3 regions of the Pollutimonas thiosulfatoxidans genome follow, and region 2 is predicted to be linked to each of the others. Evidence: predicted binding sites of a transcription regulator. Region 2 holds the regulator's gene; each other region holds the start of a gene.
What was found. Region 2 encodes LexA, which represses DNA repair genes until DNA is damaged. Its sites were predicted from a motif close to ACTGTATNNNNATACAGT; they were not measured.

Region 1: a site for LexA is predicted at 3,966-3,983, ahead of recA (recombinase RecA). Genes of this name have one in related genera too.
Region 3: a site for LexA is predicted at 3,976-3,993, ahead of CKA81_RS11805 (LexA family protein). Genes of this name have one in related genera too.

The regions. Positions count from the first base shown of each region.
Region 1 covers NZ_CP022987.1:1,357,032-1,364,728, reverse strand. Annotated here, with positions in the region: gene CKA81_RS06585 (MFS transporter) at 1-1,441, opposite strand, end outside; gene CKA81_RS06580 (sensor histidine kinase) at 1,656-3,155, opposite strand; gene CKA81_RS06575 (response regulator transcription factor) at 3,179-3,868, opposite strand; gene recA (recombinase RecA) at 4,089-5,174, shown strand; gene recX (recombination regulator RecX) at 5,196-5,711, shown strand; gene CKA81_RS06560 (LysR family transcriptional regulator) at 5,696-6,643, opposite strand; gene metE (5-methyltetrahydropteroyltriglutamate--homocysteine S-methyltransferase) at 6,748-7,697, shown strand, end outside.
Region 2 covers NZ_CP022987.1:833,767-841,463, reverse strand. Annotated here, with positions in the region: gene iscR (Fe-S cluster assembly transcriptional regulator IscR) at 1-462, opposite strand, end outside; gene CKA81_RS04065 (low molecular weight protein-tyrosine-phosphatase) at 632-1,123, opposite strand; gene uvrB (excinuclease ABC subunit UvrB) at 1,460-3,481, opposite strand; gene CKA81_RS04055 (amino acid aminotransferase) at 3,558-4,763, shown strand; gene lexA (transcriptional repressor LexA) at 4,822-5,472, shown strand; gene CKA81_RS04045 (LytTR family DNA-binding domain-containing protein) at 5,497-6,270, opposite strand; gene CKA81_RS04040 (FAD binding domain-containing protein) at 6,470-7,336, shown strand; gene CKA81_RS04035 ((2Fe-2S)-binding protein) at 7,349-7,697, shown strand, end outside.
Region 3 covers NZ_CP022987.1:2,435,703-2,443,399, reverse strand. Annotated here, with positions in the region: gene CKA81_RS11825 (helix-turn-helix domain-containing protein) at 1-337, opposite strand, end outside; gene CKA81_RS11815 (ParB N-terminal domain-containing protein) at 1,077-3,083, shown strand; gene CKA81_RS11810 (antirestriction protein) at 3,439-3,867, shown strand; gene CKA81_RS11805 (LexA family protein) at 4,002-4,439, shown strand; gene CKA81_RS11800 (Y-family DNA polymerase) at 4,397-5,713, shown strand; gene CKA81_RS11795 (arsenic transporter) at 6,035-7,321, opposite strand; gene CKA81_RS11790 (arsenate reductase ArsC) at 7,399-7,697, opposite strand, start outside.

The DNA.
Region 1 (7,697 bases), 520 kb from region 2:
TCATGGATGTATAGCGTATGCGCGTGGGGAACATCTCTACCAGCATGGCCGCGATGGGGCCATAAACCATGGTTACCAGTATGACCAGGAAGGTCAGCAGCACCACCACCATGATGTAGTTAATCTCCGAGGGGTCTGCCTTGGCCGGGTAGCCGTGGGTGCGGATGGCCTCGGTCAGCGACTTTTTCAGCTCGGCCGATCGCGCTGCAAAGTCCGCCTTGTTCAGGCCGCTGCCCTCGAACGAGTTGAAATGATCGTCGCCTATCCGTGCCTTGGCAAGCGAGCCGGGCGGGGCTGCCTCGTTGGTGTAGTTGACGGCATTGCTCGCCATAAAGGCCTTCAGGATGTCGCAAGAGCTGCGAAAAGACGACACCCCCACAGGATTGAACTGGAATGAGCAGGTAGCCGGGTCGGCGACCACCGTGACGGGCGCATTGGCCAAGGCCCTTTCGAGCGCCGGATTGGCAAAGTGCGTGATGGCCTTGAATACCGGAAAGTAGGCCAGCGCCGCCACCAGGCAGCCTGCCATGATGATGGGCTTGCGTCCGATGCGGTCAGACAGCGCGCCGAAGACGACAAAAAAGGGCGTGCCCAGCAACAGGCCCATGGCCAACATGATGTTGGCCGTGTTGGCTTCGATGCCCAGGTTCTTGGTTAGGAAAAACAAGGCATAGAACTGGCCCGTATACCAGACGACGGCCTGGCCGGCCGCCAGGCCGAACAAGGCCAGCAGCACGATTTTCAAATTACTCCAGCGGCCAAACGAATCCCTGATGGGTGCCTTGGATCCCGTCCCTTCGGCCTGCATCTTGCGAAAGGCCGGCGACTCGTTCAGGCGCATCCGTATCCATACGGAGATGCCCAGCAGCACGACGGAAATCAGAAAAGGAATGCGCCATCCCCATTCCAGGAAGGCTTCCTCGCCCAGCGAAGTGCGTATGCCCAGCACCACAAGCAAGGACAGGAACAGGCCCATGGTTGCGGTGGTTTGTATCCAACTGGTGTAAAAGCCGCGGCGGTTCTGTGGCGCGTGCTCTGCGACGTAGGTGGCGGCGCCGCCGTATTCGCCGCCCAGCGCCAGGCCCTGCAGCATGCGCAGCACGATCAGGATCACGGGGGCTGCCATGCCGATGGAAGCATAAGAGGGCAGTACGCCGACCAGGAAGGTCGACAGGCCCATGATCAATATGGTGATCAGGAAGGTGTACTTGCGGCCCACCATGTCGCCCAAGCGGCCGAACACCAAGGCACCGAAGGGACGTACGGCAAAGCCGGCCGCAAATGCCAACAGGGCGAAAATGAAGCCTGCGGTGGGATTGACGCCCGAGAAGAAATGCGCCGCCACGACGGCAGCCAGCGACCCATACAGGTAAAAGTCATACCACTCGAATACCGTGCCTAGCGAGGACGCAAAAATCACACGCCTTTCTTCGGGCGTCATGGGGCGATTGGTAGCCGCAGGGGCGCCGATGTGAACGGAACCGGGCGGCACAGCTGCGCTCGTCGTGTTCATGTTGTCTCCTGTCCTTGGCGGCATATTGGTGTTTTGATAGCTTTGCCTGCCTGGGCGCGTTGTCCGCGGAGTCAAAATACAGCCTTAATCTGACACCAGGCTTACAAGCTGCGCGGCACCCGGCCTGCATAGCCTGGCGTCGTCATGTGTGATGCTGCGTGGCGTTCTTGATGCGGCTGAAGGTAATACGCAAACAGGTGCCTCCGGGGATGCCTGCGCGGTTGCCGGGGGGCATGAACGTGACGCTGGCGTTGTGCTGGTCGGCGATTTCCTTGACGATGGACAAGCCCAGCCCACTGCCGTCGGTGTTGCTGCCCAACACCCGGTAGAAGCGATCAAAGATACGGTCGCGATCGTCGGGAGCAATCCCGGGGCCGGAGTCTTCCACTTCCAGGTAGGCCGATAGCGGGTCGCCGCCCACGCGGACGGTCACCCATCCGCCATTCGGCGTGTACAGCAGCGCATTTTCCAGCAGGTTGTTCAGCATTTCGGCCAGCATCAGGCTGTCCGCGGAAATCTTCATCGGTCCGGTGGAGCGCTCGAAACCCAGGTCTATGTTCTTGCCGAGTGCCACATCCACCCATCGCAAGGTCTGCATCTCGGCCAGTTGGTTCAGGTCCAGGTCGTCGGTGAAATGCTGATTGGGCCGGTCGGCGCTTTCAGCGCGCGCCAGGGCCAGCAACTGATTGACCAGCCGCGTAGCGCGGTCCGAGCCGCGCACCAGTTGCTCCAGGCTCTCGTTCATCTTCTCGGGGCTGCGCTCTCGCAGCGCAAGCTCGGCTTGCGTACGCATCCCCGCCAGTGGCGTCTTCAACTGATGAGCAGCATTGGCCACGAAGCGTCTTTGCGTCTCGCTGGTGGCGGCCAGTCTGACCAGCAAGCTGTTCATCGCCGCAATGAGCGGCACGATCTCCGCTGGCGCGAGTTCGGCGCTGATGGGCGACATGTCATTGGCACGCCGCGCCCGTATTCGCTCTTGCAGCAGGCTAAGCGGCTCCAGGCCCTGAGTCAGGCCGAGTCCGGCCAGCAGGGCAGCCAGCGGCAGCACAATAAGCTGGGGCGTAAGCATGCCGGTCAAAATCTCTTGCTGCAGCGTGGCGCGCATCTCGTTGGATTGAGCGACGATGGTCAGGAAGGGCATGCCGCTTTGGTCCCTGCCTCCCCACATATAAGCGATACGTACGCTGCGGTTGTTAAGGGTTTCGTTGCGAAAGCGCAGTTTGCCCTCGTCGTAGGTCCAGGTGTCGGCCAGCGGTATGCTGGCATTGCCGCCGATGGAGTTTCCGTTGGCGTCGCGGATCTCCCAATAGATCATGTGGCTGGTGTCGCCCTGCAGGATGGTGATGGCCGATGGGGTAAGCTGGATGCCCTCCAGGATGGTCTGCTGCGCGACCTCGTGCTCCAGCAAACGCAGGTGGTCCGCCAGCGTTCTATCGTAGGGCGCGTTGGCAATGTTCTGGGCGATGAAGTAGGTGATGACCAGGCCTATCGTCCATAACAGGAACAAGGGCCCGAACATCCAGATCATGATCTTGTTCAGCAACGCACGATTATTGCGCTTGCGACGAAATCGGCTGAATATCGAGCTGCTGCTGGCAGCTTGTTCTTTGGTATCGCGCAGGACCTGGGGGTCTATGAGCATTGAGGCTAGAGTTTCGACCTGACTCACGCGGCCGCGGAGTCGTCAGTCTTATCGGGCTCCAGGCAATAACCCAGGCCGCGCACCGTCACGATCTTGGCACCGCTGGGTTCGATCTTCTTGCGCAGCCTGTGTATGTACACCTCGATGGCATTGGGGGTGACTTCTTCGCCCCATTCGCAAAGCAAATCCACAAATTGGTTTTTGCTGATCATGCGGCCGCAGCGCGACAGGAAGATTTCGAGCAGGCTGGTTTCGCGAGCGGACAGCTCCAGCGGCTGGTCGTCGATTCGGGCGATGCGCCCGTTCAGGTCGAACGACAGCCGTTTGTAAGTCAGTACCGTCGTACTGACGCCGGCGCTGCGTCGCGTCAGGGCGCGGACCCGGGCCTCGAGCTCGGACAGCGAAAAAGGCTTGGCCATGTAGTCGTCTGCGCCCAGATCCAGCCCCATGACCCGTTGTTCGACGGTGTCGGCTGCCGTTAAAATAAGTACCGGTAGCGGCGCGTGGCGCTGGCGCAATAGCCGCAAGACTGCAAGGCCATGCATCCGGGGCAGGTCAAGGTCTAGAATAAGTAGGTCGAAGCTTTGCAGCTGCAAGGCAGAATCTGCACTGGATCCGTCGTTGACCACATCGACAGCGTAGCCGTCGTAACGCAGCGAACGGGAAAGTCCATCGGCAAGAATACTGTCGTCCTCTGCGATCAAAATGCGCATGACTGGTAGGTCGACTTAGTGGAAATCCGGGAATCCTTATTCTGACACCCGCAGCTGTGCTTGGAAAGTCCGGGTTTACGATGGGATTTCCTGGTTATCTGTGTTTATATACAGTACAATTAAATGCAATAATCCACAAAACAATCTTCATGCGCCGGCTTGGGCCTTGTTCGCAACCGGTGCGCTCAGTCCTCATTAGCTTTCAGTCAAGGATCCCTACATGGACGATAAAAACAGCAGCAAAGCCGCCGGCGAACGCAGCAAGGCGCTCGCCGCCGCCTTATCCCAGATCGAAAAGCAGTTTGGTAAAGGCTCGGTCATGCGGTACGGCGACGACAAGGTAGAGCACGACATTCAAGTCTGCTCTACGGGCTCGCTTGGGCTGGATATCGCCTTGGGCGTGGGTGGTCTGCCGCGCGGGCGCGTCATCGAAGTCTATGGCCCCGAGTCCTCCGGCAAAACCACACTGACGCTGCAAGTCATCGCCGAGATGCAAAAAATCGGCGGCACCTGCGCCTTTATCGACGCCGAGCACGCCCTGGATGTGCAATACGCCTCCAAGCTGGGCGTCAACCTGAACGACCTGCTTATTTCCCAGCCCGACACTGGCGAACAAGCACTCGAAATCACCGACGCATTGGTGCGTTCGGGCTCGGTTGACCTTATCGTCATCGACTCGGTCGCGGCGCTCACGCCCAAGGCCGAAATCGAAGGCGATATGGGCGATTCCCTGCCTGGTCTTCAGGCCCGCCTCATGAGCCAGGCGCTGCGCAAGCTCACGGCCACCATCAAGCGTGCCAACTGCATGGTTATCTTCATTAACCAAATCCGCATGAAAATCGGCGTCATGTTCGGCAACCCCGAAACCACCACCGGCGGTAATGCGCTCAAGTTCTATTCCTCGGTGCGTCTGGACATCCGGCGTATCGGTGCCATCAAGAAGGGCGACGAGGTCGTGGGTAACGAAACCCGCGTCAAGGTCGTCAAGAACAAGGTGGCTCCGCCCTTCAAGCAGGCCGAATTCGACATCATGTACGGTGCCGGCATCTCGCGCGAGGGCGAAATCATCGATCTGGGCGTCGAAGCAGGCATCGTCGACAAGGCCGGCGCCTGGTTCAGCTATGGCGGCACGCGTATTGGTCAGGGCAAGGACAATTCGCGCGAATACCTCAAGGAACACCCCGAGATGGCGTTCGAGATCGAAAACCGCGTCCGCGAAAAGCTGGGTGTGGTGGCGCAAGTGGCGGCAAAAAACAGCAACAAGCCTGCCAAGCCGGCAGAAGAAGCGCCGGCTGACGCCGGGTAATCCTTATAACGGGCCTTTGTCGTGCAATCCAATGACGACGATTTCGAAACCCTGGCCGATGCGCCCGACACCAAGCGCGGGCGCGGCCGGCCAGGCCCCAGCCTGAAGGCGCGCGCCATAGGCTATCTATCCAGGCGCGAACACTCCCGCTTCGAACTGCAACGCAAGCTTGCGCCTCACGCTACAGACCCAGACCAGCTTGAACAACTGCTAAACGACCTCGAGCGCGAAAACTGGCTGTCCAACGAACGGTATGCGCAAAGCCTGGTGCACCGTCGGGCGCCCCGTCAGGGCGCCAACCTCGTCATGCAGGAACTGCGCCGCCACGGGTTGTCCGAAACCACAGTCAATCAATTGGGGCGCCAGTTGCACGACACCGAATACGACCGTGCCTACGCTGTTTGGGAAAAAAAATTCGGCGCCTCTCCCATCAATGCCAAAGACTATGCGCGCCAATTCCGCTTCCTGGCTTCACGCGGCTTTGCCACTGAATCCGTGCGCCGCATACTGGGCAGCATTCCTTACGATGCCGATTGACCCTGGGTAGGGCTGCCGCGCACGGCCTTGATGCCTTCCAGCGTTTTAAAGCAGATATCTCGTGCCTGCGTCACGAAGCCCTGTATGTAGTCCGCTTGCACGTCTTCGGTACGTAGCGCGGCGTAAAGGGTACGCCATATCCCTTTTGCCCCCAGATGCGACACGCGCAAGCCCTTGTGCTGCTGGTATTCCGTCAGGGCCCAGTTGGGCAGTGCGGCAACACCGCGCTGGCTGACCACCAATTGAACAATCACCGGTGTCAGCTCGGCTTTACGTATGGCCGCCGGCTCTACGTCGGCTGGGTCCAGAAAGGTGGTGAATACATCCAGGCGCTGCCGCTCCACGGGATAGGTAATCAAGACCTGGTCAGCCAGCTGCTCCGGCTCTATGTATTTGTATTGGGACAAGGGGTTGGCGGCAGCCAGCGCCAGCACCAGTTCGTAGCGGAATAGGGGTAGATACTCCACCCCTTCCAGGGCTTGCGGATCGGACGTAATCACCACGTCCAGGTCGCCCCGGACTAGCGCGGGCAAGGGCGCAAACGAAAATGCCGCCGACAAGTCCAGTTCGACATCCGGCCATTCGTGGCGGAAGGCGTCCAGTGCCGGCATCAACCACTGAAAGCAGGAATGGCAGTCTATGGCCAGGTGCAGCCTGCCGGTGCGTCCGGCCGCCAGGCGTTGCAGTTCTCTCTCGGTTGTCTTGACTTGCGGCAATACCGCATCGGCCAGCGCAACGATGCGCAAACCGGCGGTTGTCAGCCGCGCCGGCCGCGTCTTGCGGTTAAGTAAGGGTGTCTTGAGGCGGACCTCCAGATCGCGCAACTGATGCGACAGTGCGGACTGCGTGACATGCAGGCGCTCGGCAGCTTCCTGCAAGCTGCCCGCATCGCGTATTGCGCTTAGCGTTTCCATGTGGCGGATTTCAAGCACCATGAGTTTTACTCATATTAAGCATGTCCACTTTGATTTGGTTCTTGCGACCACAGCGGCCACAATAGCCATTAATTGGTTTTCTCATTTAATTGCAATTTAACATGACAATTACTCATAATATAGGTTTTCCGCGTATCGGCGTCGAACGTGAACTGAAGCGGGCGCAAGAGTCCTACTGGGCGGGGAAGATCACGCAGGACGAACTGGAAGCCGTTGGCCGCGAACTGCGCGCACGGCACTGGCGTGTGCAGGCAGATGCCGGCTTGTCGCTGATTCCGGTCGGCGACTTTGCCTGGTATGACCATATATTGGAATGGACGACGCTGTTGGGCGCCGTGCCGGCCCGCTTCGGGCAGGCGTCCGGTCAGCCTGTGGCGCTGGATACCTTGTTCCGGATGGGGCGCGGTCGAGCTCCTACGGGTACTCCCACGGCAGCCTGCGAGATGACCAAGTGGTTCGACACCAACTATCACTATATTGTGCCCGAGCTAGTTCCGCAGCAAGATTACCGGGTGGCCCGCAGCCATCTGTTTGACCAGATTCGCGAGGCGCAGGCCTTGGGGCATCGCGTCAAGCCGGTTATCCCGGGACCCTTGACCTGGCTATGGCTGGGCAAGGGCGACGCTTTTGTGCAGGGCGCCGCCGATGTGAACAAGCTGGCCCTGCTGGAACGGCTGCTTCCCGTATATGTCCAGGTGCTGCAGACCATCAAGGCACTGGGCGTGCAATGGGTGCAAATTGACGAGCCGATACTGGGCCTGGACTTGCCCTTGGCGTGGCAACAGGCATACGCGGAGGTCTACCGGACACTGGCGACAGCCGATGTCTCGATTCTGCTCGCCACCTACTTCGCTGATCTCCAGGACAACACCGCCGTCCTGAAAGGCTTGCCGGTTCAGGGCGTGCATATTGACCTGGTGCGCGGGCCCGAGCAATTGGAGCGCGTTGCGGGCGCACTGAATGACGATCAAGTCCTGTCGCTGGGCTTGATCGACGGGCGCAACATCTGGCGCACCGACCTGGACCAGGCCCGCCACACCGTGTCGCAGCC
Region 2 (7,697 bases):
GCGAACGGCGATCTGGGCCTGGGTCGCCTCATGCAACTGGCGCATACGCTCTTGGTCGACCAGATCTTGCAGGGAAACCGAATCCAGGTAATCCACCATTTTTCGATTAAGCGTAGACCACAGCTCGTGGGTCATGCATTTACCCATACTGCCATTGCGCCCAATATTGCAGTTTTCCTTGCCGCCGCAGCTGGTCGCGTCCAATGGCTCGTCCACGGCAAAGATGATGTCGGCGACCGTAATATTACGCGCAAGTCTGGCCAAGGTATAGCCGCCACCCGGCCCGCGTATGCTATCCACCAGTTCATGACGTCGCAGCTTGCCGAATAACTGCTCAAGATAAGACAACGAAATATTTTGGCGCTCGCTGATGGTGGCCAACGTTACAGGCCCGCTTTGTTGCCGCAACGCCAGATCGATCATGGCGGTCACGGCAAAACGTCCCTTGGTGGTTAATCGCATGGTGAAAGTCCTTGCCAATGTCTGATGCACGAAGGTTTGCAAGCCGGTCTCTATTCCCGACTAACGTAGTCAAGTATAGCAAATCTCCGACAGTTTTTCTCAAGTATTAGCCAAAAAAAACCGCGCTGAAGTAGCGCGGTATGTCGGTGAGGCGTTGTGATGGATCGAGCTAGGCAGCCTGATACTGAAGCGCACGTTTGCGCACCATTTCCATAACGCCCTGACAGGCGTCTTCCAGATAGTCGAGCACTTTGCCGAAGCCTTCGGGGCCGCCGTAATAGGGGTCAGGCACCGTTGCCTCTTCGAATTCGTTGGCGAAGCGCATAAGCAGCATGAGCTTGTGCTGATATACTTTGGGACATTGCTGCTGCAGGGCCGAGAGGTTTTCCCAGTCCATCGCCAAAATAAGATCAAACTCGCGGAAGTCGTCGGGGGTGATCTGGCGAGCCACACAATGCGCCAGTTCGTAGCCGCGTTTACGCGCAGCTGCCTGGGCCCGTGCGTCGGGGGCCTCGCCAATATGAAAGCTGTGGGTGCCAGCCGAATCTACGCCGACCACGTCAGAAAGCCCTGCTTCGTCGACGATGCGGCGAAACACGCCCTCTGCGCTGGGTGAGCGGCAGATATTACCCATGCAAACGAAAAGTACCTTAGTCATCATAGCCAGCAGTGTGAGGGAAAACCCGTTATAAGGCAAGGCTTTTTGCAAGCCCACATTTACTTCGCAGCAACTATTGACAAGCCTAAAAACTTAAGCACATTAAGGTGTTACAAGCCGTCTGCGATGTAATTCGATGTTGGAAATGCCTTGGATTAATAGCGAGATAGCTAATAATCGTGCAGCGCAACAATTCAGGCCGCGAGCGCTCCCAACACGAAAGTATAATGGTAAACCCTAGGTACTCTGAAAGCAATACCCGGCTGCAGTTAAACGCAGACAGGTGTGTCCGCATCATGAAAATGTAAGACGTTGTTGGTCTTTACCAACGTTTTTCCGTCAAGACATCAAGGCCTTGTGTTTCAGCCGATTCAGCGCATCGCGGGCGTTGGCCGCCTGTTCGAATTCCAGATTCTTCGCATGGTCCATCATCAGTTTTTCAAGACGCCGGATTTCCTTGGCCAACGCCTTATCGTCGCGCAGCACCTCCGGAGAGATATCGTCCAGCACCGACGGCTCCGCAGGCACCATGACACCATCAATCATCTCGCGCACGGCCTTGCTGACGCCGCGCGCTGTAATGCCGTGGACTTCGTTGAACTCCAGTTGCTTCAGACGGCGCCTCTCGGTTTCACCCATGGCGCGTCGCATCGAGTCGGTAATGCGGTCGGCATAAAGAATGGCGCGTCCATTGATGTTGCGTGCGGCCCGCCCCATGGTTTGAATCAGGCTGCGCTCCGAACGCAGAAAACCTTCCTTGTCGGCATCAAGAATCGCCACCAGTGACACCTCCGGGATGTCCAGGCCTTCGCGCAGCAGGTTGATGCCCACCAGCACATCAAACACCCCCAAGCGCAAATCGCGGATGATCTCCACGCGCTCTACGGTGTCGATGTCGGAATGCAGATAACGCACCTTGGTGCCGTGCTCGGCCAGATAATCGGTAAGGTCTTCCGACATGCGCTTGGTCAGCGTAGTAACCAGCACCCTCTCCTGTACCGCTACACGCTTCTTGATCTCGCCAAGCAGATCGTCGACCTGGGTCAGCGCCGGACGCACTTCCACCAAGGGGTCGACCAGGCCGGTGGGCCGCACCACTTGCTCGACCACGTTGTCGGTATGCTCGTTCTCGTAGTTGGCCGGCGTGGCCGAAACAAATACGCATTGCCGCATGCGCTGCTCGAACTCTTCCAGCTGCAAGGGCCGATTGTCCATCGCGGACGGCAAACGAAACCCAAATTGCACCAGCGTCGACTTGCGCGAACGATCGCCCCGATACATGGCACTTAGCTGCCCCATGGTCACGTGGCTTTCGTCGATGAACATCAAGGCGTCACGCGGCAGGTAGTCGATGAGCGTGGGTGGCGGATCGCCCGGCGCGGCGCCGGACAGGTGCCGGGAATAGTTCTCGATGCCCTTGCAAAAGCCGAGTTCCTGCAGCATTTCCAGGTCGAAACGCGTGCGCTGCTCCAGTCGCTGTGCCTCGACCAGCTTGCCGTCTGCAATCAGCACCGCCAGCCGTTCGCGCAGTTCCACCTTGATGGTTTCGATAGCGCGCAGTACGGTCTCGCGCGGGGTGACGTAATGCGAGCTGGGGAAGACGGTAAAACGGGGAATGCTGCGGTTGATCTTCCCGGTAAGCGGATCGAACATTTGCAAGGACTCGATCTCGTCATCAAACAGGGTAATGCGCAAGGCGAGTTCAGCGTGCTCCGCCGGGAAGACATCGATGATCTCGCCGCGGGCCCGAAACACGCCTCGCACGAACTCCACATCGTTGCGCTCGTACTGCATCGCCACTAACCGGCCCAGGAGCTCTTGACGCGCGATGCGGTCGCCGGTGCGCAGGGTAAGCACCATGGCGTGGTAGTCGCCCGGATTGCCTATGCCATAGATGCAAGACACTGTGCCGACAATGATGGTGTCGCGGCGCTCCAGCAAGCTTTTAGTGGCCGACAAGCGCATCTGCTCGATGTGCTCGTTAATGGACGAGTCCTTCTCGATGAACAGATCGCGCGCCGCAACATAGGCTTCGGGCTGGTAATAGTCGTAGTACGACACGAAGTACTCGACGGCGTTGTTCGGAAAGAATTCACGCATCTCGGCATACAGCTGCGCCGCCAGTGTCTTGTTGGGCGCCAGCACAATGGCCGGGCGGCCGGTGCGCGCAATGACGTTGGCCATGGTGTAGGTCTTGCCGGAGCCGGTCACGCCCAATAGCGTTTGGTACATCAGACCGTCATTGATGCCTTCGACCAGCGCATCGATGGCCGTGGGCTGGTCGCCGGCCGGCGGATAAGGCCTGTACAACTGAAAGGGGCTGTTCGGATAATTGATGAAACCTGGTGCTGGGGCGTTCATACTGGACACTTTCAGGGTAAACCCCTTATTATCACACTATTGTCTTCCGTTTCACTACCCATCTAAATTCCCTTACATGACATCTCTTTTCGAAAGCGTCGAACTGGCTCCGCGCGACCCCATCCTTGGCCTGAACGAACAATATAACGCCGATGCCCGCACAGGCAAGGTCAACCTTGGTGTAGGCGTGTATTACGACGACCAAGGTCGTCTGCCGCTGCTCGAGTCCGTCAGCAAGGCGGAGACCGCAAGAATCGAGGCTCATGCCGCGCGCGGCTATTTGCCCATGGAAGGCATCGCTGGCTACAACAAGGGCGCGCAAACCCTCTTGTTCGGCGCAGACTCCCCCATTATTAGTTCGGGCCGCGCCCTGACCGCGCAGGCCCTGGGCGGCACCGGCGCCCTGAAGATCGGCGCCGACTTCCTGAAGGCCTTGCTGCCCAATGCCAAGGTTGTCATCAGCAACCCCAGTTGGGAAAATCACCGCGCGCTATTCGAGCGCGCCGGCTTCCCGGTAGAAACCTACGCCTACTACGACGCAGCCACTCACGGCCTGGATTTCCCCGGCATGCTGGCCTCTTTGCGTGCCCTGCCCGCCCAGACCATTGTCATCCTGCATGCTTGCTGTCACAACCCCACCGGCGTCGACCCCACATTTGAACAGTGGCAGGAAATCGTCCAGATCGTCAAAGAGAATAAGCTGGTCCCGTTCCTGGACATCGCTTATCAAGGTTTCGGGGACGGCCTGGAAGAAGACGCCTCGGTAGTACGATTGTTCGCGCAGCAAGATCTCACCATGCTGGTCAGCTCGTCTTTCTCGAAGTCTTTCTCGCTGTACGGCGAACGCGTCGGCGCCCTCACCCTGGTTACGTCCAGCAAGGACGAATCCGTACGCGTGCTTAGCCAGCTAAAGCGCATTATCCGCACCAACTACTCCAACCCGCCCACACATGGCGGGACAGTCGTGTCCACCGTGCTGAACACACCCGAGCTTTACACGCTATGGACCACCGAACTGGCCGGCATGCGCGAACGCATACGTACCATGCGCGTCCAACTGGTAGAAAAGCTTAAAGCCCACGGCGTTACGCAAAACTTCGACTTCGTTCTGGACCAACGCGGCATGTTCTCGTACTCGGGCCTGACGTCCCAGCAAGTCGACCGCCTGCGCGACGAACACGCCATTTACGCTGTCAGCAGCGGACGCATCTGCGTGGCTGCCCTTAACAGCCGCAACATCGACTACGTTGCCAAGGCTATCGCCAGCGTCCTGACTGCTTGATCTTTATGTGAAAATGCTGCAAAATCCATAACTGTATAAAAACACAGTCTGGATTGCAATGGCCGTTAAGCTAACAGAGCGTCAGCAGCAAATTCTTGAACTCATACGCAGCGAGATCGCGCGCAGCGGCTTTCCGCCGACGCGCGCCGAAATCGCGCGCGCCTTGGGTTTCAAATCGGCCAACGCCGCCGAAGACCACTTGAAGGCACTGGCCAAAAAAGGCGCCATCGAACTGACGGCGGGTGCCTCTCGCGGCATTCGCCTCACCGATACACAAGCCGGCAACGGCGCGCTGCACCATGCCAACAGCGCGCTGGCACAACTGCTGGTTCCCCTGGTGGGGCGTGTGGCTGCCGGCAATCCTATTTTGGCGGCCGAGCATGTCGAACGAGAAATCGGCATCGAGCCTTCTCTTTTTAGCCAAACGCCCGACTACCTGCTGCGGGTGCGCGGCCTTAGCATGCGCGATGCCGGCATCCTGGATGGCGACCTGCTGGCGGTAAAAAAGTCCCCCGAAGCCCGTAACGGGCAAATCGTCGTTGCTCGCTTGGGCGACGAGGTCACCGTCAAGCGCTTCTCCAAAACCGGCCGCCAAATAGAGCTGTTGCCGGAAAACCCCGACTTCTCCCCCATCGTGGTCTCCGCCGACGACGACTTCTCGCTTGAAGGCATCGCCGTGGGCCTCATCCGCAACACGCCGCTACACTGATCCTATTTGTTCTGGCCCTGTTACCTAGACGATGCCCAAAAGGTCCTTCAGCTGTGCGACCTTCGCGCGACTAACCGGAATCAGCGATTGTTCATGGCCTGTCATTCTCAAGCTGACGGAATCTTTGTTGCGCACCAGCTCGATAATGTCCCGGATACTGACAATATGGCTGCGGTGCACCCTTACATAAACTTCCGGATCCAGCCTTTTCTCCAGGTCCGTCAGCGAAAGATTGGATAGATAGCGATCATCTCTGGTTGCAATAGTGGTGTAGTGGCCATCGCCCTCAAAGCGCAGGACTTCGCTTAGCTCGATAAGAACAACGCGATTCTTGCGATACACCGGGATCTTATACAGGCGCCTGGGCGGCAGAACCTGCGCTGTAGCAGGCGCCGCCGGCATGGTCGTGGCATCAGTCAGGTCGTAAAACACCATGCAGGTGCCGACTATACCGCCAGCCCCGATCATTTTCGAGACCTTTACCATCAACACCTTGTCGGGAATGTTGATCATCATGGCGACCGGAGGGGGCGACTGGATGGGACAGCCCACAGGCGCCTGAGAATCAAGGATGAAGCTAAGTTTGCTGCGGCTGCGTTCGGGGTGCAACTGCAATACGTTCAGCCCCAGCAAGCCGCTTTTCTCGACTCCCAATGACTGCTCTGCCGCGGGACCAAGAATCTGCATGGCCACGTCGTTCAAGGCCGTCACCCGATTGGACGGGTCCAGCCACACCATGCCCGGATTGAACTGTTCGAGCCGATGCTGAAAGGTTTCAGATTGTTGGGTTTTCCGCAACGTACTCCCCCAGTTTGTGTTTGACTCCACCGATGCCGATGCCACCTTGGTGACAAGACATTCGCCGGCTTTTCAAGACACTTGGTGTAGATAAAACCGCCATTGGTGCAATCGCATTGAAGGGCGTTGGCGGTTGATGTCATGCTCTTGGCAGATAAAAGCAAATATACCAGACATCCTGTCACAAAAGGAGACAACTGTGATACCTCGTCCATTCGAGTACCACGCGCCGCAAAGCCTGCCCGAAGCAATAAACCTGCTGACAGAGTACGGCGACGAAGCCAAGCTGCTGGCTGGCGGCCACAGCTTGCTGCCCATGATGAAATTACGTTTCGCACAGCCGGGCCACCTGATCGACCTGGGCAAGATCCCCGGCCTCAAGGGCATAACAGAGGTCGGCAATGAGATCCGCATCGGTTCAATGACGACCGAGAACGAACTGATCTGGTCGGAGGTGCTGCAGCGCAAATGCCCGTTGCTCGTCGAAGGCGCGCGCCTGATCTCCGATCCCCAGGTACGCTATATGGGCACCATAGGCGGAGACATCGCCCATGGCGACCCCGGCAATGATCACCCTGCCCTCATGCTGGCTCTGGACGCAAGCTTCGTCCTTCAAGGCCCCTCGGGCGAACGCGTCGTAGCGGCCGCCGACTTCTTCCTCGGCACTTACTACACGGCACTGGTACCGAACGAGATCCTTACCGAGATCCGCATCCCCACACCCGATGCGCGCACCGGGCAGTGCTACAGCAAGCTCAAGCGGAAAGTTGGCGACTTCGCCACAGCCGCCAGCGCCGTGTTGCTGCGCATGGACGGAACCTCGGTAGATTATGTTTCCATTGCGCTGACCAATCTCGGTCCTGTGGCATTCAAAGCCTCCGAGGCGGAATCCTTCCTGCTGGGAAAAGAACTCAACGAGCAAACCATTCAGCAAGCCTGCCAGTTGACCATGTCGGCCTGCGATCCCGTGGCCGACCTGCGCGGCGACATCAAATACAAGATAGCCATGGCCGGTGTCATGACGGATCGCGCCTTGCGTACCGCCCACTCGCGCGCCACACGCTGAACGGAGAACAACATGAGCAAGAAAACCCTGGTGTCATTTGTGTTGAACGGCAAGCCTGCGGACGTAGCCGTCGAACCACGAGAACTACTCATACACACCCTGCGCGAGAAGTGTCAGCACACCGGCCCTCACATCGGTTGTGAAACCTCGCACTGCGGAGCCTGTACCGTCGATATCGATGGCCTGTCGGTGAAGTCGTGCACGATGCTCACCGTACAGGCCGAAGGGCGCGAGATCCTGACGGTCGAGGGGCTCGCTCAAGATGGCGAGCTGCACGCCATACAGGAAGCCTTCATGCAAGAGCACGGCCTCCAGTGCGGGTTCTGTACGCCCGGCATGATCGTGCGCACCTACCGGCTGC
Region 3 (7,697 bases), 1.6 Mb from region 2:
TCTCATCTTCTTTGCGGGCGTACTTATTTAGCTTCAGTTGGATGTAATCGCCGATATCTTCCTGAACGTGGCTAGGCAATTCTCCAACGGCACTACGGGAGATAGAGGGCCAAGGCCAGGGCTCTTCGAACATTTCCCCTTTGCCAGTAACCAACCATTCAGCACGCACGTGCAGGGCAGCGGCGATCCAAACGATATGCCGTGAGGATTCGCTGCGGCCGCCTTCAATGTGGGCGATAGCACCTTGAGTGAGGGGCGTCTGGACGAGGTTTGCCAATGCTTCCTGTGTCAGTCCGCGTGTGGTGCGTGCGATGCGTAAGCGTTCGCCAATGCTCATGCTGTGTGTGAGTTGGAGAGGTTTTCAGTAGTTAGATACATTATGACAGGCTTCTGAGTCAAAGTATGACCATAAATAAAAATAAATAACTAATAAATTTGAAGTGTAAAACGTCAGTTTTGCGACATTGTGGCAGGTATTGGATCATAGTGGAACGCACGTTTACCATGCTTTTCGATTGCACAGCAGGATTCAGACCCGATGAAATTCAATCACGAAAGTGATTTTATTGGGGGCAGATAGGACATCTGTCTATCGCTTATGTGCGTCCCTGCTTCGCAGACCGCGCTGCTCCCGGTTCGCTGTTCGCTCATCCCTCACGGGACTGGCTGACGCCAGCCTTCCGCATCACTGACGCCTTCGGCCCGGCTTCTCGACCGGGCCTGCGCGCTTCGCTTGCCTGCGGGTGGCACCAAAGACCTGGCTGTTGCCGGCGCAGCCATCTTTCCTGACCTCATCACCTGGTCCGCGACTGTAGCCCGTGGCCGCGTGCCGTCAAGGCGCGCCAGGCCGTGTCCTCGGCTGCGCCTGCGGGCCGCACCCACCTGGCGCTTCTTTCCTTGACGGCTCACGTTCGTGGGCTACTGGCCGTCGCGGGCGATGAACTCAGGAAAGACGGTGGCAACGAGGCCAACCGGGTTCTTCGTGCCGACCGCATATCAACAGCAAAAGCGGGCTCCGAATCTTGGAATCCGGTATGCGGTGAACAGCTAACCCTTCAACGTCAGGAGTATTTACCATGAACGCGATCAATCACAGCGAAGTCCAGGCCATTGAAACGGCGAACGAGGACGTGGTCATTCCCGAGCAGAGCAGCATCGTGGTGCCGTTGTCGCAGTTGCGCGTATCCAAGCGCAACGTGCGCAAGATTCGCAGCAGCGGCCCATCCATTGATGCACTGGCAGCAAGCATTGCCAGGGTCGGGCTGTTGCAGAACCTGACCGTGGTGCAGGCCCGCGACGGCAAGTATTACGACGTAGTGGCCGGGGGCCGTCGCCTTGCGGCCTTGAAACTGTTATCCAAGTCCGGGCGCATTCCCAAGGAATGGGCGGTGCCGTGCATGCTGGTCGCCAGTGCTGATGCACGAACCGTGAGCCTGACGGAAAACGTGCAGCGTGAAGCCATGCACCCGGCAGATCAGTTTGAAGCCTTTGCTGCGCTGGTGGCCGAAGGCCAGCCCATTGAAGATATTGCAGCAGACTTTGGTGTCACGCCCCTGGTGGTGCAGCGGAGGCTCAAGCTGGCGAATGTGTCGCGGCGTCTGCTGGCCGATTACCGGGCTGACGCGGTGAGCCTTGAGCAGTTGATGGCGCTTGCCATCACAGATGACCATGCAACACAGGAAGCGGCCTTCTACGAAGCGCCCGAATGGCAGCGGCAGCCCCATTCTTTGCGGGCCAGACTGACTGAGCAGGATATCGACGCGGGCCATTCCCTGGTGCGCTTTGTGGGGCTGGATGCTTATGAAGCTGCCGGTGGCGGTGTGCGCCGTGATTTATTTGCACAGGATGATAACGGCACCTATATCACCGATACAGCGCTATTGGACAGGCTGGTGAAGGAAAAGCTCGACAGCCATGCCGCCCAGGTCAAATCCGAAGGGTGGGCATGGGTGGATGCCACGCCGTCCATGACCCATGCCGATCTTCACGCTTTTCAACGAGCGCCGCGTGAGCGCCGTACTCCGGGCAAGCGGGAAAGCGCACGGATAGAAAAGCTGGAAGCCAGGATGCAGGCCATCGGCGAGGAACTGGATGCCGCGCTGGACAGCGATGACGAAGAAACCGCAGATGCGCTGCAGGAAGAGGGTGACAGTCTGGCTGCGCAGTTGCAAGATTTGGAAGAGCGATTACTGGACTACAACCACACTATCAAGGCGGCGGCGGGTGCCGTTGTGACCATCGACTGGCAGGGGCAGGTGGTGATTCATCGCGGTCTACTGCGGGAAGCCGAAGCCAAGGCGTTGCGGACTTTGGAGCGGCTGCAGCAAGGGCTGGCCGAAGAAGAAAGCAATGGCGGCGACAATGGGAACAATGACCAATCCAAGGCTGCTTCTATTTCCGACAAGCTGGCCCAGCGCTTGAGCGCGCACCGTACAGCAGCGCTACAGATTGAACTGGCACGCAACCCGCAAGCCGCCCTGGCTGCCGTGGTGCATGGCATGGTGCAGACGGTGCTGCCAGTGGGCCGCTATCCCCATTACAGCTTACCGTTGGACATGCGTCTGAACGTACAAAACCGGCTGGACAGCATAGCCCCGGATTGGCCGGAATCACCCGCTGCGGTGGCCTTGCGTGAGTTGCAACAGGCAGTAGGTGCAGACTTGCCGCAGGATAGCGCCGATCTGTTTGCCGTGTTGCTGGCAAAGCCGCAGGATGAACTGCTACGGTTGTTAGCTGTGTGCGCCGCAGCTGCAGTAGATGCGGTGATTCACCGCGCCAGCGAGCACCAGCCAGGGGCAGAACTGGCGCAGGCGGTGGGCCTGCACATGGCGGCATGGTGGCAACCGACCGCCGAAGGCTATTTTCAGCATATTTCCAAGGCCATGATTCTGGATGCCGTGGGTGAGTTCGCGCCTGAGCAGGCGGCAAGGCTGGAAAAACTGAAGAAGGGTCAGCTGGTTAGCGAAGCAGAGCGCCTGGTGGCAGGTACGGGGTGGATGCCCGCAATCTTCCGGGTGGATGCGTCGCAGGAATCTGACTGCGATTCAGACACTGACGAAACCGCTAATTCCCTCGCTGCGTAATCCTGACGATAGGCCCGCGCCCCGGTTCCGGCCGGGGCGCTTCGCTGTTCAGCCAGCATCATCCCCAAAGCTTTGGCGTTTTGGGGCAGATGGTCAAAGTCCGGGCGCAGCATCGCCGCTCCCGGTTTTCCTGCCGGATATGGCCGCGCTTCACGCGGAGTTTCCCAACACAAGACCAAGTGACACTGTATGGCTGTCTTGCTTCCGGTCATTGTGTCATGCCGTTCTCGGTTTCAAGGGCGGCGCGTCGCCGTGGGCGCCGCTTGCGGCCGCTGGCCGTCTTCGACCCTTGAAACCTGCGCTGCGCCATGCCTATGGGGTTCCGGGCAATCCCGCCCTGAATACGGAGATCATCATGTCCAACATCAATGTTGAAACCGAGTACCCCATCATCACCGTGCAGCGCGTGGAGGATGACAAGCGCATGGACTTTCTGCCGAGCGCCCTTGGAGCAGACTATCTGTACGGGGAACGACTGATTTTTAGCTGGTTACGAGAACTCAGTAACGACTACCAGGGCGGCTACTGGCATTACTACTGGTTGTCGAACGGGGCTTTCTACATGGCACCGGACATCTCATCAAAATTACGCCTGGTATGGGCAAACAATTTCTTCGACGGAGAAATGTCGGCTGATGCGGCTGGCATCGTTGCCACCCTCTATGGGTTGAATCACCTGAGTTCCATCACGCATAGCGATATGTTGATTGAGCGCTATCACGGGCTGTGCCAGCATGTGGGCCACCACCCTGAGTCGAGTCTGATCTGGCGTGCCATTGACTGAAGGACAGCAATCTACCCGCGCGAAAGCGCGGGAACGGGCTGCCTGACTGAAGTGTTTCGGGTGGCGTCTGACGCAGTGGCACTCCCGCAATTCAGTCTTATAGAATAAACTGTGTATTTATACAGTATTTTTCTATGTCTAAACCTCTACCTATCGGGCAGATGCCTGTCGAGTGCTGGCTTGTGGAAGCGGCAGCGCAATGCGGCTTTCCCAGCCCAGCCGATGACCATACTCAGCGGCGTATCGACCTGAATGAAATTCTTCTGCATCAGCCTGCGGCGACCTATTACATGCGGGTGCGGGGAACGAGCATGCGTGACGCCGGCATTGAGGATGGCGACTGCATCATCATCGACCGGTCACTGGAAGCCCGCCATGGCGACGTCATATTGGCCGTCATAGACGGTGAGTTCACCGTCAAAACGCTGTTCAAGCGAAACGGCAAGGTCTCTCTCAAAGCGGCCAATCCACTGTTTCCCGAGATCAGCATACGAGAAGGCCAGGAACTCAGCGTCTGGGGGGTAGTGACGTGGGTCATCAAGCAGGCCAGTCGTCGCGGCGGATTGCGCTGATAGACGGAAACAGCTTCTATGCATCGTGTGAGCGCGCCTTGCGGCCTGCGCTGAATGGTAAGCCTGTCATCGTGCTCTCCAACAATGACGGATGCGCCATTGCGCGGACAGCGGAGGCCAAGGCCCTGGGAATCCGCATGGGCGACCCCTGGTTCAAGATCAGACACCTTGAATCTGAGGGCTTGGTGGCACTGTCTGCGAACTTTGCTCTTTATGGCGACCTCAGCGAAAGGATGATGCATGTCATCGGGCAGTTTTCTCCTCGGCAGGAAATCTATTCCATTGACGAGTCCTTTCTCGATCTGACCGGGGTGCCGGGTACGGGCAGGGAAATTGGAACGGCTATTCGTAGCCGGGTACTGCAGTGGGTGGGGATCCCCACCTGTGTTGGCATTGGTCCGAGCAAAACCCTGGCGAAACTTGCCAATCACCTGGCCAAGTCGCTGCCCAGGCTCGAAGGCGTGTGTGATCTGTCAGGGCTGTCGCACGAACGCCTGATGCGTGCGATTCGCCATGTGCCGGTAGCTGAGGTGTGGGGTGTGGGCCGACGGTTGGCCCCTAGGCTGCAGGAGCTGGGCATACAGACAGCCGCTGACTTGGCCTGTGCAGATGCGCGAGTGCTGCGTGATACGTTTTCCATTGTTATGGCCAAGACAGCCAGAGAGCTGGCTGGGGAGTCGTGTATCGCATGGGAAGACAGTCCGGCCCCCAAAAAGCAGATCATGTGCTCTCGCAGTTTTGGTTCTCCGGTGGGTGACATCGGCGGGCTGATGGAAGCGCTCAGTGTTTATACAGGCCGAGCCGCCGAAAAGCTGCGGGCGCAGGCGTCGATGACCACGGCCATTCATGTGTTTGCCAGGACCAGCTTCTTCAGACAGACCCCACAATACAGCGGCAGTGCAGTGATGCCCCTGGGTGAACCGACTGACGACACCCGTGTGCTGCTGGCAGCAACACGGCAGGCACTGCGAAAATTCTTCCGGCCCGGTTTCGCTTACGCGAAAGCCGGTGTCTGTCTGCTGGATGTGCAGCCAAGGCTCGAAGCCCAGGCCCAGCAGCAGTTAGCGTTTGATGTTCAGGATTCCGAGGCTGATTCGCGGCAGGTGAACAAAGCCATGTGTGTGCTGGACTGCTTGAATACCCGCTACGGGCGTGACACCGTCAAACTTGCGAGCAGTGTGCATGACGAGACTGCCGCGTGGCAGATGCGCCAGGAACGGATGTCCCCTTCCTATACGACGCGATGGGAAGATTTGGTAGAGGTGTGGCGGTAGCCTGTCGTGTGACCGCTCAATGAGAATAAACATAAGGGTTCAGAGCCGCGCCAGTCGCGGCTAAGGGCGCTCGCCGCGCGGCCGGTATCCGCAGTCATTTCCCCATCGGTACAGGCCCTAAAACGCCGACTGTATCAGTCCACTCCGCCCTGCAAGGGTGCGCTTCGCCGGGTACTCACCCGATCCCTCCGGTTCTCTTCGTCCTCCTGTCTTGATCCAGCGGCAAGGCGCGGAACTCACGGAAACGGCGGCGTTGAGGCTGAAAATTCGTCTCACACGGAGCCGCATTGCGTGATGACTTGCCGTTTTCGCGTCTGACAATTAGAAAGCGCTAAGTCGTACAACCAGTGCCGCCAAGGTGAAGAGCAGCACCGGAAGGGTGAGCACAATGCCGACCTTGAAGTAATAACCCCAGGTGATATCTACGCCTTTACGTGCCAGCACATGTAGCCATAGAAGTGTCGCCAGACTTCCAATAGGCGTTATCTTCGGCCCGAGATCGCTGCCGATGATGTTTGCATAAATCATGGCTTCCCTGATGGAGCCCGTTGCCTGGCTTGCATCGATGGACAGCGCGCCGACCAAGACTGTCGGCATGTTATTCATGATCGAAGACAATAAGGCCGTGAGTAGGCCGGTTCCCAATGTGGCCACCCACAATCCTTGGTTCGCCATTGCATCGAGCCATCCCGCGATCATATCGGTCAGCCCGGCATTCCGCAGGCCGTAGACAACCAGATACATGCCAAGTGAAAACACCACAATCGGCCAAGGTGCCTCGCGGACGACCTTGCGGATGCTTATTACGTGACCGCGACCCGCAACCAGCAGCAGAATGGCCGCACCCGATGCAGCAAGGGCGCTGACCGGAATGCCGAAGCCTTCCAAGAGGAAGAAGCTGACTAGCAGCAGAATGAGCACATACCAGCCCGCCCGGAATGTGGCCGGGTCGCGAATAGCGTCAGCAGGTGCTTTCAGTTGGCTGGCATCGTAATTCACCGGGATACTTTTTCGAAAGTAGATCAGAAGCACCACCAAGGTCACCGCAACGGAGATGAAGTTGACCGGCACCATGACTGCAGCGTATCGCGCGAAGCTGATATCGAAGAAGTCAGCCGAGACGATGTTGACCAGATTCGACACGATGAAGGGAAGGCTTGCCGTATCCGCGATAAAGCCAGCCGCCATGACAAAAGCCAGTGTGGCCGCCGGTGTGAAACCGAGCGCGAGCAGCATGGCCATCACGATGGGCGTCAGGATGAGGGCGGCCCCGTCATTGGCGAAGAAGGCCGAAACGGCCGCGCCCAGCAAGATGATTAGTGCAAACAGCAGCCGGCCGCGTCCGCCGCCCCAACGCCCGACGTGCAGGGCCGCCCATTCAAAAAAGCCTGCTTCATCGAGCAACAGGCTGATGATGATGATGGCAATGAAGGCGGCGGTGGCGTTCCAGACGATACCCCACACCACCGGGATGTCACCGAAGCTGACGGCGCCGAAGGCCAGTGCGAGCCCGGCGCCTAGCGTGGCACTCCAGCCGATATTGAGCCCGCGTGGTTGCCAGATGACCAGCACAATGGTGAGCAGGAATATAAGTAGTGCGACGACCACAGTGGAACCTCAATGTTTCGGGAATAGAAAAACGCCGTCGTGTGACGGCGGGGCAGAAGTGTTTATAGCTGTGCAAGCTACACGGACGGAGTGATAGAACTGATCTGGTCGAGCGCTCTTTTCAGTTCCAAGGGATCTGACTGCAGTTTGCTTAATGGCAAAGCGAGGAAGGCCTCGATGCGCGCTCTAAGTATGCGATAAGCAGTCTCAAAGGCCGCATCAATCTCGCTGTCTGTGCCGGTGACATGCGCAGGGTCTTCCACGCCCCAGTGGGCGCGCATAACGTTCCCAAGATACGCCGGACATTCCTCACCTGCCGCGCTTGCACACACGGTGATAACGATATCGGGCCGCACTGGCAGGTCATCCCAGGACT